4 regions of the Kitasatospora sp. HPM-01-4 genome follow, and region 1 is predicted to be linked to each of the others. Evidence: riboswitches for the same ligand, from Rfam matches in the RefSeq annotation. Region 1 holds a riboswitch; each other region holds the start of a gene.

What was found. Region 1 has a riboswitch for cyclic di-AMP ahead of ACSMTC_RS20630 (M23 family metallopeptidase). Riboswitches for the same ligand answer to the same signal wherever they lie in the genome.
Region 2: it holds a riboswitch for cyclic di-AMP, as region 1 does, so the genes downstream of both, ACSMTC_RS22400 (transglycosylase family protein) here and ACSMTC_RS20630 (M23 family metallopeptidase) in region 1, are expected to answer to the same signal.
Region 3: it holds a riboswitch for cyclic di-AMP, as region 1 does, so the genes downstream of both, ACSMTC_RS31395 (transglycosylase family protein) here and ACSMTC_RS20630 (M23 family metallopeptidase) in region 1, are expected to answer to the same signal.
Region 4: it holds a riboswitch for cyclic di-AMP, as region 1 does, so the genes downstream of both, ACSMTC_RS27585 (C40 family peptidase) here and ACSMTC_RS20630 (M23 family metallopeptidase) in region 1, are expected to answer to the same signal.

What each region holds. Positions count from the first base shown of each region.
Region 1 covers NZ_JBPQGP010000005.1:4,741,850-4,745,046, forward strand. The annotation lists gene ACSMTC_RS20615 (TetR/AcrR family transcriptional regulator) at 1-257, opposite strand, end outside; gene ACSMTC_RS20620 (alpha/beta fold hydrolase) at 257-1,081, opposite strand; gene ACSMTC_RS20625 (tautomerase family protein) at 1,308-1,511, shown strand; cyclic di-AMP (ydaO/yuaA leader) riboswitch at 1,683-1,841, shown strand; gene ACSMTC_RS20630 (M23 family metallopeptidase) at 1,854-2,729, shown strand; gene ACSMTC_RS20635 (hypothetical protein) at 3,003-3,197, opposite strand, start outside.
Region 2 covers NZ_JBPQGP010000005.1:5,144,418-5,147,614, reverse strand. The annotation lists gene eno (phosphopyruvate hydratase) at 1-677, opposite strand, end outside; gene ACSMTC_RS22400 (transglycosylase family protein) at 920-1,774, opposite strand; cyclic di-AMP (ydaO/yuaA leader) riboswitch at 1,779-1,960, opposite strand; gene ACSMTC_RS22395 (cytochrome P450 family protein) at 2,272-3,197, opposite strand, start outside.
Region 3 covers NZ_JBPQGP010000005.1:7,184,127-7,187,323, forward strand. The annotation lists gene ACSMTC_RS31385 (hypothetical protein) at 1-357, shown strand, start outside; gene ACSMTC_RS31390 (hypothetical protein) at 365-565, opposite strand; gene ACSMTC_RS31395 (transglycosylase family protein) at 851-1,996, opposite strand; cyclic di-AMP (ydaO/yuaA leader) riboswitch at 2,004-2,175, opposite strand; gene ACSMTC_RS31400 (sirohydrochlorin chelatase family protein) at 2,707-3,197, opposite strand, start outside.
Region 4 covers NZ_JBPQGP010000005.1:6,319,034-6,322,230, forward strand. The annotation lists gene ACSMTC_RS27580 (C40 family peptidase) at 222-1,244, shown strand; cyclic di-AMP (ydaO/yuaA leader) riboswitch at 1,548-1,710, shown strand; gene ACSMTC_RS27585 (C40 family peptidase) at 1,721-2,839, shown strand; gene ACSMTC_RS27590 (C40 family peptidase) at 3,030-3,197, shown strand, end outside.

The DNA.
Region 1 (3,197 bases):
AGCGCCTCGACGGCCTCGTCCCGGCTGCGCCCCAGCACCGCCGTGGCCAGCTGCTCGGCGAGCTCCTCGGTGATCCGGACGGCGATCAGCCGGCGCAGCTCGGCCAGACCGCCGCTGACGTGCTTGTAGAGGGACGGGGTGGCGACGCCCGCGCGGGTGGCGACGGCGGCCAGGGTGAGGGCCTCGGGGCCCTCCTCGTCGATCAGTTCGAGGGCATGGCCCACGACGGCGGCGGGGGTGAGTCCGACCCTGGGCATCAGGCGACCTCGTGCAGGAAGGGGAGCAGGGCGTCGGCGGTGGCCTCGGGGAACTCGGCCATCGGGTAGTGCCCGGCACCGCCGATCATCACCTTACGGCCCTTCAGCGCGGCGGCCTGCCGGTCGGCGAGCGCGGCCGGGTCGGGGAAGTCGACGTCCTTGCCGCCCATGATCACCAGGGCCGGGCAGCGCACCGTCGCCGCCGCTCCGAGGGCGATGGAGTCACCGGTCAGCTGGCCCCGGGTGGCGGCCTTCCGGCCGGGGGTGCGCAGCGCCGCCACCAGCCGAGCCCGGTGATTCTCGAAGTCGGCGGGCCTGCGCGAGGGGTAGTAGTACCGCTGGGCGGAGCCCCAGACGCCGGGGAAGGTCAGTACCAGCGGGGCCAGCGCCTTCATCAGCGCCCGCTGCAGGGCGTTCGGCGAGTGCTCCAGGAAGGCGGCGGTCACCGCGACCCCGGCGACCCGCTCGGGGGCGGCGGCCGCGGCCTTGACCACGGTGGCGCAGGTGTACGAGTGGCCGACCAGGACGGCCCGCGCGATGTCCAGGTGGTCCAGCAGGGCGAGCACGTCCTGCGCGACCGCATCGGGGGAGTAGTCGTCCCAGGCGATCGAGGACTCGCCGAAGCCGCGCAGGTCCATGGAGATCACCCGGTGGCCGGCCGCGGTGAGCAGCGGACGCAGGAACCGGTACAGGGTGCGGGACTCGAGTATCCCGGGGAGCAGCACCACGGTGGCGCCGCCGGTGGCCGCGCCGCTGTCGTCGAACGCGATCCGGCCGCCGGGGACGTCGAGGAACCGGGTGTCGGGCTGCTGGGTGCTGGACATGTCCTGCCTCCGCTGTCTTTCGTGGCTGCTTCCTGTAGCCATAAAGCTAAGGCTATTAGCCTTAGCCGTCAAGGGGTCCTCGGGGCGAGGTCTTCGGGGTCGGTTCCCGGGCTGAGGCGTCTTCGGGTGAGGCGTCCTCGGGCGAGGGGCCTTCGGGTCGAGGGGTCTTCAGGAACCGTGCGATACGGTGCGGCTGGCCGCAGATTCCGACCCCGAGGAGCCCCCCGTGCCGTTCATCAACGTCAAGCAGCTGGCCGGTCGCACCGAGGAGCAGAAGGCCGAGATCGCTCGCGAGCTCACCGAGACGTACTCCCGGATCACGGGCGTGAAGCCGGAGAACATCTGGGTGGCGATCGAGGAGGTGCCGCGTGAGAACTGGGCGATCGCCGGTACGACCGTCGCTGAGCTGGACCGTCAGAGCCAGGGCTGAACACCCTGGTGGATAACGGTCCGTCATCGGACAACCTGGCCAATAGTCACAAATCGACCATTACGCCCCAGGAAGCCAGGACTTCACCAGCTGTGCAGCTTGGAATCATGGGCTTCTCGGATTAACGTTTGATAACGCAGCGCGGTCGGCAACGCCGTACCCGAACGGCACCGTGCGCCGTCGCCTAATCCTCAGGACCCGCCTGCCGGACGGGTCCGGGAGCCGGGGAACCACGTTCCTGGGGTGAATCGGGCGGGCCTCGGTCCGCCCGTAGGAGACCTTCCTGCTCCGAACCCGTCAGCTAACCCGGTCGGCGCGAAGGAAGGAAAGGAGCGCGCCTTGGTGGCGTCCTTGTCGCACAGCCCTGCCAACCTCGGGCTCGGCAGCCTCGGGTCCGGCCCCCAGCTGCTCGACCTTCCGCAGGAGCCGGCAGCCGACGGGGCGGCTCGGCACCGGCTGCCGCGTCAGTCGCGCAGCGGCGGCTCGCTGCTCGGCGTGACCGCGATGGCCGCCGGCCTGGGTGCCACCGGGCTCGCCACCGCGGGAACGGCCGCCGCGGCCACCGTCGCCCAGCCGCCCGCCCCCGCACCGGCGCTCTCCGTCCCCGACACGGCCTCGGACCACGTGCTGGCCACCGACCCCGGACTCACCCTCACCGCCCGGATCCAGCAGCAGGCCGACGGGGAGCGCACCACCGCCGAGGAGTCCGCCCGGCTGGCCGCCGCTCAGGGGGCCGAGGCCAAGCGGGCCGTCCAGCAGGCCGAGGCCCAGGCCGCGGCCGAGCGTGCCCGGCTCGGCACCCTCCGGCTGCCGGTCGGCGACTACACGCTCACCGCGGAGTCCGCCCAGGCCGGTTCGCACTGGACCCGGCCGCACCCCGGCCTGGACTTCGCCGCCCGCGTCGGCACCCCGGTCACCGCCATCGGCGCGGGCACGGTCACCGCGGCCGGCTGGAGCGGAGCCCACGGGTACCGGGTGATCCAGACCCTGCCCGACGGCACCGAGATCTGGTACTGCCACCTCTCCGCCGTCTCCGCCGTCTCCGGTCAGGTCGCCGCCGGCACCCAGCTCGGCAGGGTCGGTGCCACCGGCAGCTCCCACGGCCTCCGGCCGGACAGCGCTGCCCCCGGCCCCCGCCTCCACCTGGAGGTCCGCCCGGCCGGCGGCGCCCCGGTCGACCCGCTGGCCTGGCTCCACTCCCACGGCCTCCAGCCGTAGCGGCCGTTCGGCCACCGGGCCGCCGACGGTGAGACGCGGGTAACTCCGGTGGCCGTGGCGGCCGTTCGGTGACCTGGCTTATCGACGGCGAGACGCGGGCGGCCCGGCGGCCTGGCGGTCGTTCGGCCACCGGCACGACTCGCAACGGGGCGCGAGCGACCCGGCGCCTTCGCGGGGCTCGCGCCGTCCGGGAGCCGGGGAACCGGACGGCTCCCGAGTTTCCCCGGGCGGTCGCACCGCCGATCGGGTGGCCGGGTGTTCCCGGCCGGGCCGTCAGGCCTGTGTGCCCGCCACGTACTCCTCGATCTCCTGCGTCCCCGGCTCCGGCGCGAGGTCCGGAAACTCCGCCACCAGCAGCTCGGGCAGCCCCGGCACCGTCCACTCCCCGCACAGCCGCAGCGCCTCCGCCGCCACCGCCGCCTCGAACCCCTCGAAATCCCCCGCGAGTTCGTCGGGCATCGGCAGCCC
Region 2 (3,197 bases), 400 kb from region 1:
ATGGCCTCGGTGATGAGGTCCAGGGCCTCGCGGTTGGAGTCCAGGTTCGGGGCGAAGCCGCCCTCGTCGCCCAGGCCGGTGGACAGACCGCGGTCCTTCAGCACGGCCTTGAGGGTGTGGTAGACCTCGACGCCCCAGCGGACGGCCTCGGAGAACGACTCGGCGCCGATCGGCGCGATCATGAACTCCTGGATGTCGACGTTGGAGTCCGCGTGCGAACCGCCGTTGAGGATGTTCATCATCGGAACGGGCAGCACGTGCGCGTTCGGGCCGCCGAGGTAGCGGAACAGCGGCAGGTCGCTGGCCTCGGAGGCGGCGTGCGCCACGGCGAGGGAGACGCCCAGGATGGCGTTGGCGCCGAGCGAGGACTTGTCCGGGGTGGCGTCCAGGTCGAGCATGGCCTGGTCGATCAGGCGCTGCTCGGTGGCGTCGTAGCCGACCAGCTCCGGGCCGATCTGCTCGATGACGGCGAGGACGGCCTTCTCCACGCCCTTGCCGAAGTAGCGGCTCTTGTCGCCGTCACGAAGCTCCAGGGCCTCGAAGGCACCGGTGGAGGCGCCGGACGGGACAGCGGCACGGCCGGTGCTGCCGTCGTCGAGGCCGACCTCGACCTCGACCGTGGGGTTGCCGCGCGAGTCGAGAATCTCACGGGCTACGACGACATCAATGGACGGCACGAGGCATCTCCTAGCGGAAGCAGGTCCAGCGGACAGGGGGTGCGGTCTGCGGACGGTTGCGGAGTCGTTACGACCAGAGCCTAACCGCACCGGGCCGCCGGGCCACGCTGCCCTTGGTCCCGTCTCATCGTGTGGCCGCTCTACTCGCCGGTAGTTCACCTGAATGATGACAGGGAGGCGACGAGGGCGGACGGGGCCGTTCCCGCGACGGCTGCGGAAACGGCCCCTCATGCCGCCGGGGGTCAGCCCAGCTTCAGCACCTGGCCGGGGAGGATCAGGTTGGCGTCGCCTCCGATGGTGGCGCTGTTGCTCTCGTAGAGGTGCTGCCAGCCGCCGGAGAGGTGCTGGGCCTGGGCGATGCCCGACAGGGTGTCACCCTCCTTGACGGTGTAGCCGCCGGTGGCCGCGCTCTGCGTGGTGGCGGCGGCCGGGGCCGCGGCCGGGGCCGGGCTCTGGGCCGGGGCCTTGGCGGCGGCACCGCCGGCGAACTGGTTGTAGATGCTCTGGTGGCTGGTCCAGTACCAGCCGCCGTTCTTCTGGTACCAGTACTTGCCGGAGGCGGCGTCGTAACCGGCCTTGCCCGGGAAGGACGGGGTGGCGCTCTGCGGCGAAGTGTCCTGCGAGGACTGCTTCTTGTAGCTCTTGGCGCTGCTCTGGCCGCCGGAGGAGCCGGACTTGGAGCCGCTGTGGCTGCCGGTGTCGACGTCGGCGGCGGAACCGCCCCTGGCCAGACCGGCCTTGACCGAGCAGACCGGCCAGGCGCCGGGACCCTGCGAGGCGAGGACCTTCTCCGCGATCGCGATCTGCTGACCCTTGGTCGCCTGGTTGGCCTGGCCGGCGTACTGGCCGCCGCCGTACGCCTTCCACGTGCTGGAGGTGAACTGGAGGCCGCCGTAGAAGCCGTTGCCGGTGTTGATGCTCCAGTCGCCGCCGCTCTCGCAGTCCGCGACCTTGTCCCAGGTCGTCACGGAGGCGGCGTGTGCGCCGGTGGCGGTGAGCAGCGGCAGCGCGAGACCGACGCCGGCCACACCGGCCGCGGCGATGGCCTTCTCGGTCTGGGTCTTGCGACGATGACGGCCCGAACCGGTGAACAGCATGAAGGTGTCCTCTCCGCACGCCTGCGAGGTGAGCTGTCGGGTTCGGACCGGGAGGTTGGCCCGGCCGCGGCGGGCGGGACAGGAGTGCCTCCTGCCCTGCTGACGCGGCTTCACCCCAAGCCGTGAGAACGGCGGAATAACCTGGGTCCCCCGCCCTTGCCCAAGGGTTCTGGTCGGTGTCCCGAAGCGCGGCGGGCAAGGTTTGGCGTTCCTCGCAGCGGGGTTCGCAGTGCGAACTCCACGGAGACTACGCATACCTTCGTATCAATCACAAGCTCATATCCCGTACATCACACGGGAATTACAGTCAGTTTATGTATGCCTACAAACGGTGCAACTTTGTCCGGTTTGATGCGTATTCAGAGGTTCCCAAATCGGACTAACCCGACACTCCGTCAGCCCGACACGCCCGGTTTGCCGGGTGTCCGGAAGTCCCTGGACGCCATGTGGCACATCTCACCGAAATCCTGAGAATGACGGCCGGATTACGGGGAAGATCAGCCCTGCCGCGCGGTAAATGAAACCGGGAGTTCGCGCAGGCCACGCATGATGAGACCGCCGCGCCAGCGCAGTTCGGCGGGATCCGCGGCGAGCCGGAGATCCGGCAGCCGGGTCAGCAGGGTCGCCAGTGCCCGCTGGCCCTCGAGCCGGGCCAGCGGCGCGCCGATGCAGTAGTGGATGCCGTGGCCGAACCCCAGATGCGGGTTGTCCTTCCGCGCCAGATCGAGCGTGTTCTCCTCGGCGAACCTGGCCGGATCGCGGTCCGCGGCCGCCAGCACCACCAGCACCGGGTCGCCGGCCGGGATCTCCACCCCGCCGATGCTCAGCGGACGGGTCGCGAACCGCCAGGTGGCCAGCTCCACCGGGCCGTCGTAGCGCAGCAGTTCCTCCACCCCGGTGGCCAGCAGCTCCTGCTCGCCGCGCCCGATCGACTCCTGCAGCAGGGCCAGCTGCCCGGGGTTGCGCAGCAGTGCGTACACACCGTTGCCGATCAGGTTGACGGTGGTCTCGAAGCCGGCGAAGAGGAGGATGAAGGCCATCGCGGCGGCCTCGTTCTCGGTCAGGTGCTCGCCGTGGTCGCTGGCCCGGATCAGACCGGAGATCAGGTCGTCCCCGAGGTCGGCCCGCTTGCGGTGGATCAGCTCGGCCAGGTACGAACGCATCCGCTTCACCGCCCGGCCCACACCGCCGCGCTGGCCGCCGTGGTGCCGGATCATCATGCCGGCCCAGTCCCGGAAGTCGTCCTGGTCCTCTGGAGGGACGCCCAGCAGGTCGCAGATCGCGTAGATGGGGAGCGGGAAGGCGAACTCGTGGATCAGGTCGGCCGAACCGCGCCCGGCGAAGCCGTCGATCAGCCGGTCCGTCAGCTGTTGCACCCTCGGCTCGAACTCGGCCACCCGGCGCGGGGTGAACGCCTTCGACA
Region 3 (3,197 bases), 2.4 Mb from region 1:
TGCTTCACGCTGCTGCCGCTGCTGGCGGCCTGGGCCGGTCTGCACCGGCGACGGTCCTGGAAGGTGACGCTCAGCTGGCTGATCCTCGCGCTGGTGCTGGCACTGCCCAACCTCTGGACGCTGGGCGTCGTGGTGGGCACCGGCAGCGGAGCACACGCCGGACAGCGGGTGATGGACGTCAGGGCGCCCTGGTTCCGCGGCTCGACCCTGATCGGCGCGGTCATCGCGGCAGTGATCTTCGCGGGTCTCATGGTCTTCACCCGCGCCCGCTGGCCCCGGCACGACAGGAGACGGGGCAAGGGCGGGAGCACGGACCGCGCGGAGGAGGGCGAGGCGGAGCCGGGAAAGGCCGGATGACCGCTGCTCAGCCCTCCTGCGGGGTGCGCCTCTCCTCGCCGACCCGGTGTGCGTCGGCGGCATCGCCGGTGCGGGCCTCGGTACGGCGGCCGGCGGCCAGATAGTCGCGGACGACCAACTCGACCGCATCCTGCGGACTCCTGGTGCCGGTCAGCAGCATGACCTCGATCGCCAGATCGCTGTCGAGACTGATGGTGACCCGTGCCATGGCCGTTCCCCTCCCCTGCGGCAGTTGGGTGCGACCACGCACTCTAGGGGCGCGGGAACCGCTTGGCCAGCCTGCCACCCTGACGCGGACTCGCCGAGTGCCCGCGCTCCCCTCCTCGCAGGGCGCGGGAACCGCCCGGAGGGAGCCCCTGCCCGGGCCGGGGGGCCTTCGTGGGACTCCCCGCGCCGGCAGCCGTACCGGCAGAGGCCGCTGTCCCCGGCGCCGACCAGAGCACCGGGGACAGCGGCCTTGCGGTGGAACCGCTCAGGGAGTGTCCGGAGACCGTCAGACGCGGCCGGCGAAGTCCGGGGCCCAGTTGGCGATGGTCTCGGTCTTCACGCCCGACTTCGGGTTGGCGGCCTCGACGTACTTGCCGTCACCGATGTAGATGGCGACGTGGTAGACGCCCGAGTTGCTGCCGTTGTTGGACCAGAACAGCAGGTCGCCCGGCTGCAGGCTGTCCAGCGAGACGCGGGTGGAGGCATCGGCCTGGTCGGCGGCGACTCGCGGAAGCGAGATGCCGGCCTGGCGGAACGCGGCCTGGGTCAGGCCGGAGCAGTCCCAGCCACCGTCGCTGCTGCCGCCGTAGACGTAGGCCTGGCCGACCTTGGAGAGCGCGAAGTTGATCGCGGCGGCCTTGCTGCCGGTCGCGGGCGCGGCCGGAGCGGCGGGCTTGGCCGGGGCCGGGGCCGGAGCCGGAGCCGGGGTGCTGGGGCTGCTGCTCTGCTTGGGGGCCGGCTTCGGGGCGTCCTGCTGCGGCGCGGCGGTGGCGGTGCCGCCGAGAGCCAGCTGCTGGCCCGGGAAGATGACGTCCGGACCCTGGGTCAGCACCGACCGGTTGAGGTCGTACAGCTTCTGCCAGCCACCGTCGACGCTGTTCTTCGTGGCGATGCTCGACAGCCAGTCGCCGTCCACCACGGTGTACTTGGTGCCGTTCGTGGCCTGCCCGGCGGCGGCCGGGGCGCTCTGCCGCTTGGCGGCGGGAGCCTGCGCGGTCTTCGGCGCGGTGGTCGCGGCGGTGCTCGGGGCGGCGGCCGGAGCGGAGGTGTCGACCTGGGCGGCGGCGCCGCCCTTGGTCAGACCGGCCTTCACCGAGCAGACCGGCCAGGCGCCGGGGCCCTGCGAGGCGAGAACCTTCTCGGCGACGGCGATCTGCTGCGCCTTGGTCGCCTGGTTGGCCTGCGGGGCGTACTGGGTGCCACCGAAGGCGGCCCAGGTGGAGGAGGTGAACTGGAGGCCGCCGTAGAAGCCGTTGCCGGTGTTGATGCCCCAGTCGCCGCCGCTCTCGCACTGCGCGACCTTGTCCCAGGTGGAGACGGAGGCGGCGGACGCGCCGGACGCGACGAGGGCGGGGATCGAGAGGCCGAGACCGACCACACCGGTGGCGGCGATCAGACGGCGGGCACGCTTGTTGGCGTTGATGGGCAGCATGAAGGTGTGCGTTCCTCTCCCACGCCTGCGAGGTGAGCTGTCGGATTCGGGCTGGAGTTGCCCGGCCGTGCTGCGCACGGCTTCACCCCAAGCCCGGAGTCGGCCACTGCTGACCGCCTCTCGGGCGACTTACCTGGTTCCCCCGCCCCTGCCGTAGGTGCGTTCTGCGGTACCAACTGCTCCGGCGGCAGGACTCGGCGTTCCGGATGAGCTGGGTCCGTGTGTCAACGAACGGGGAGCACGTTAAGCAGACTTAAGTTGAAACTGCAAACACCTGTGAGTTCCCTCACAGGCTATTCGCCGATTCCTCAAGATCGAATGCGAATGGACATTTCCTGGAAATTCGATGGGCCTCTCTCAGGCGATCTGCACGGGTTGCGATCTGCCTGCCTTTCAGGTGATGCCACGGCAATTTCGGCCCGGATCGGGCAACCGGTTGTGAAACTTTTGAGAAGTCCCCGGGGGAGCGGAATCCGGGTCGGCGCCGCCCGATGAAGAGGGTGGTGGCAAATGTCCGAATTGTGAGTTGATGGGGTGGATGTCGCAGTGAGTTCACCAACTCTCCACCCGCCCCCGGCCGTACGGCTCTCGGAGGCGGGACCGGCGGACGGGCGCGCCCTTGGGGTCCCGGGTGCCGGATGGCCCCCGGCGGGCCCGGAAACGCCGAGAGGCCCCTCGGAGGGGGCCTCTCGAACGGGTCTGTCGGGCGCTCAGCCGGCGGGCTGTTCCGCGACGGCGGCAGGGGCCTCACCCGGGCCCGGGATGTTCAGTGCGCTCAGGTAGGTGGAGGCGATCAGCTGACCGACGGTCGGGTAGGCGCCGAGCGGGGCCGCGCTCGGGCAGCCGGTCTCCTCGGCCGCCGTGGCCAGCAGCTCGGGGTCGGCCTCCGGGCCGATGACCAGTGGGGCGAGCGCGGGACGCTGTGAACCGGTGGCCTTCAGGTGCTCGACCGCGGCGGCCACCGAGCCCGGTACGTCCAGGGCGGCGGCCACCACGGGCACCGCGAGCCGGGCGGCCAGCAGTACACCGGTGATTCCGGCCGCCGCGGCGGCCTCCTCGCCGCCGACGACGGTCAGTACCACACCGTCGGCCGCGGTGGTGATGGCGAACAGTCGGGCGCGGTCGGCGCGGGCCAGACCGGCCTCGGAGAGCCGCACGTGCACGGCTTCGGCCAGCAGTGGGTGCGGGCCGAGCGCATCGG
Region 4 (3,197 bases), 1.6 Mb from region 1:
GGGTTCGGTCTCCGCTGACAGCCTGCCGGGGGTGGCTTTGACGACACTTCGGACATTTTCGACAATGTGTGACGGTCCAGTGAATCCCGTGCGGGGGCTGGGGGTTGGGGCGGCAGGGGGAGTGGCGCTAATCCGTCATCTTCACTAGGGTCTGGAGTCAAACCTATTTTCCGGAATTCCGCCCGAACGGGCGGGTCCAGCAGGAAGAAGGAGCCAGTCCCTTGGCCAGCCACCGCCGTCCCAAGCAGCCGAGCCGCGCGCGGGTGTCCGTGCTGACCGCTGCAGCTGCGACCGCGGTCGCCCTGTCGGCCAACGCGAGCGCCCACGCGGCGCCCCAGCCGAGCAAGGACGAGGTCAAGGTCCAGATCGACCAGCTGAACAAGGAGCAGGAGCAGGCGGCCGAGAAGTACGACGGCGCCCAGGAGCACGCCGACCAGCTTCGCAAGCAGGCCGCCGATCTGCAGGACCAGGTCGCGCGGGGCCAGGAGCAGCTGACGCAGCTGCAGACCAGCCTGTCGGCGGTGGCCGCCGACCAGTACCGCTCGGGCGGGATCGATCCGTCCGTGGCCCTGATGCTCTCGTCGAACCCGAACGGCTACCTGGACCAGGCCTCCAGCGCCCAGCAGGTCAACCAGACCGAGGCCGACATCCTGAAGGCGCTGAAGGAGCAGCAGGCCCGCCTGGACCAGCAGAAGCAGGAGGCGGCCTCCGTCCTCGCCGAGCTGGACCGCAACACCCAGCAGCTGAACGACGCCAAGGCCCAGGTGCAGCAGAAGCTGCAGGACGCCAACAACCTGCTGAACTCGCTCACCGCGCAGGAGCGGGCCGCCGTCCAGGCCGCCGACCGGGCCTCGCGCGGCGACGCGCGCGCCGACCTCGGCTCGCTGCCGACCGCGGGCGGCTACGCCGGTGTCGCGGTGGCCGCGGCGCTGAGCATGCGCGGGCACGACTACCACTGGGGCTCGGCGGGTCCGGACGAGTTCGACTGCTCCGGACTGATGCAGTGGTCGTACGCCAAGGCCGGTGTCTCGCTGCCGCGTACCTCGGAGGAGCAGATGGGGATCGGCTCCCGGGTGCCCTCGCTGTCCCAGGCGCAGCCGGGTGACCTGGTCATCTACGAGGGCGGTGGCCATGTCGGGATGTACATCGGCAACGGCATGGTGGTGCACGCCCCGCACACCGGTGACGTGGTGCGGACGATGCCGGCGGACGCGATGACGATCGTCACCATCCGCCGCGTCTGACGGCCGCCGCGATCCGGGCTTCCGGCCCGCCGAAACCGTCCTGTGACGCAGGGCACTTCGGCGGGCCGTTTCCATGAGGACCTGTCAGCAAGTGGTGTCCGGTTCGTCACTCTCGGTCGGTTCACAAATGAACTTGTCGCTGATTCAGAATTTTTTCTGACAAGGATTTGAATGAATCACGGTTTGGTTACTAGGGTCGGGACTTGAACCACCGCACAGTTGATCACCCAGCCAGGGTGGCGGCGGGGGTTACCGTCGAGTCCGAGAGGCAGCTGGGCAGTTCAACTCCTCACAGGGAAGCCCCTGTTGGGGGTGCTGCGGATCGGAGCCGGGGAACCACGTTCCTCGGGGTGAATCGGCGCCAGGTCGGTCGGCCGTCGTGGGCGGCGACCGGTGAGGCGTCGTAGGGCATCTCTTCCAGCCCGAACCCGTCAGCTCACCCGGTAGGCGGACGTAGGAAGAAGGAGTCCGCCTTAGTGGCGTCCCATCGTCGTCCCAAGCCTCCAAGCCGTGCCCGCGTCAGCATCCTGACCGCGGCCGCCGCGACCGCGGTGGCGCTCTCCGCGCAGACCGGCGCGCACGCCGATCCGAAGCCGACCAAGGACGAGGTCGCGACCCAGGTCGACCAGCTCAACGAGCAGGCCGAGGTCGCGACCGAGAAGTACAACGCGGCCACCGAGAAGCAGCAGACCCTGCAGAAGCAGGTCAACGACCTGCAGGACCAGGTGGCCCGCCAGCAGGCGCAGGTGAGCACCGTGCAGGGCCAGCTCGCCCAGGTCGCGGCCGAGCAGTACCGCAACGGCGGTATCTCCCCCACGGTCCAGCTGATGCTCTCCAGCTCGCCGGAGAACTTCCTCGACCAGGCCGGCTCGGCCCAGCAGGTCGGCATGTCGCAGGCCGACGCGCTCAAGACGCTCAAGGGCGAGCAGGAGAAGCTCGACCAGCAGAAGTCCGAGGCGCAGTCGAAGCTGGCCGAGCTGGATGCCACCACCAACGAGCTCCGGGCCTCCAAGGAGGACGTCCAGGCCAAGCTGGCGAAGGCCAAGGATCTGCTCGACTCGCTGACCCAGCAGGAGCGCGACGCGATCCAGGCCGCCCAGAACCAGGCCGCCTCCGACGCGGCCGCCAACGCCCGTGCCTCGCGCGGTGACAGCCGTACCGACCTCGGTTCCGGCGGCGGTGGCGGCAGCAGCAACGGCGGCAGCGGCAAGGGCGGCGGTGGCAGCGTCAACGCGCCGTCCGGTTCGTACGCCGCCGCCGCGGTCGCCGCGGCCGAGAGCCAGGAGGGCAAGCCCTACCTGTGGGGCGCCGTCGGCCCGGGGGCCTTCGACTGCTCGGGCCTGATGGTCTGGTCGTACGCCAAGGCCGGTGTCTCGCTGCCGCGCACCTCGCAGGAGCAGGCCACGGCCGGGACCAATGTCGGGACCAACATCGCCAACGCCCGGCCCGGCGACCTGATCATCTACTACGACGACCAGCACCACGTCGGGATGTACGTGGGCGGCGGCCAGGTCATCCACGCCCCGCGCACCGGCAAGCCGGTCCAGTACATGAGCGCCACGGCGCTGCCGATTTCGGCCATCGTCCGGGTCTGACCCGGAGCCGGCCCGCCGCAGGCCCGACCCTCTTCCGGGGGCCGGGCCTGCGGCGTTTCCGAGCATCCGGATCGATGTCCGATTTGTGGTCAAATATTCGACACTGCAGGGGCTTGGACTAGATCCTCCGGAATCGCTAGTGTCTGGCGCCGGTCGGTCTTAGCCGAGGACGAATGGAGCAGCCGCCCCCATGTCGATGCACCGCCGTTCCCCCCTGTCGGGCCAGCCGCGGCTGGCCCGCGCCCTGGTGTTCACGGCAGCGGCCACCACCGCGCTCGGCATAACGTTCGGCGGTGCGGCCCAGGCGGCCCCGCACGCACCGGCGGACCCGTCCAAACAGGAGATCAGGGCCCAGGTC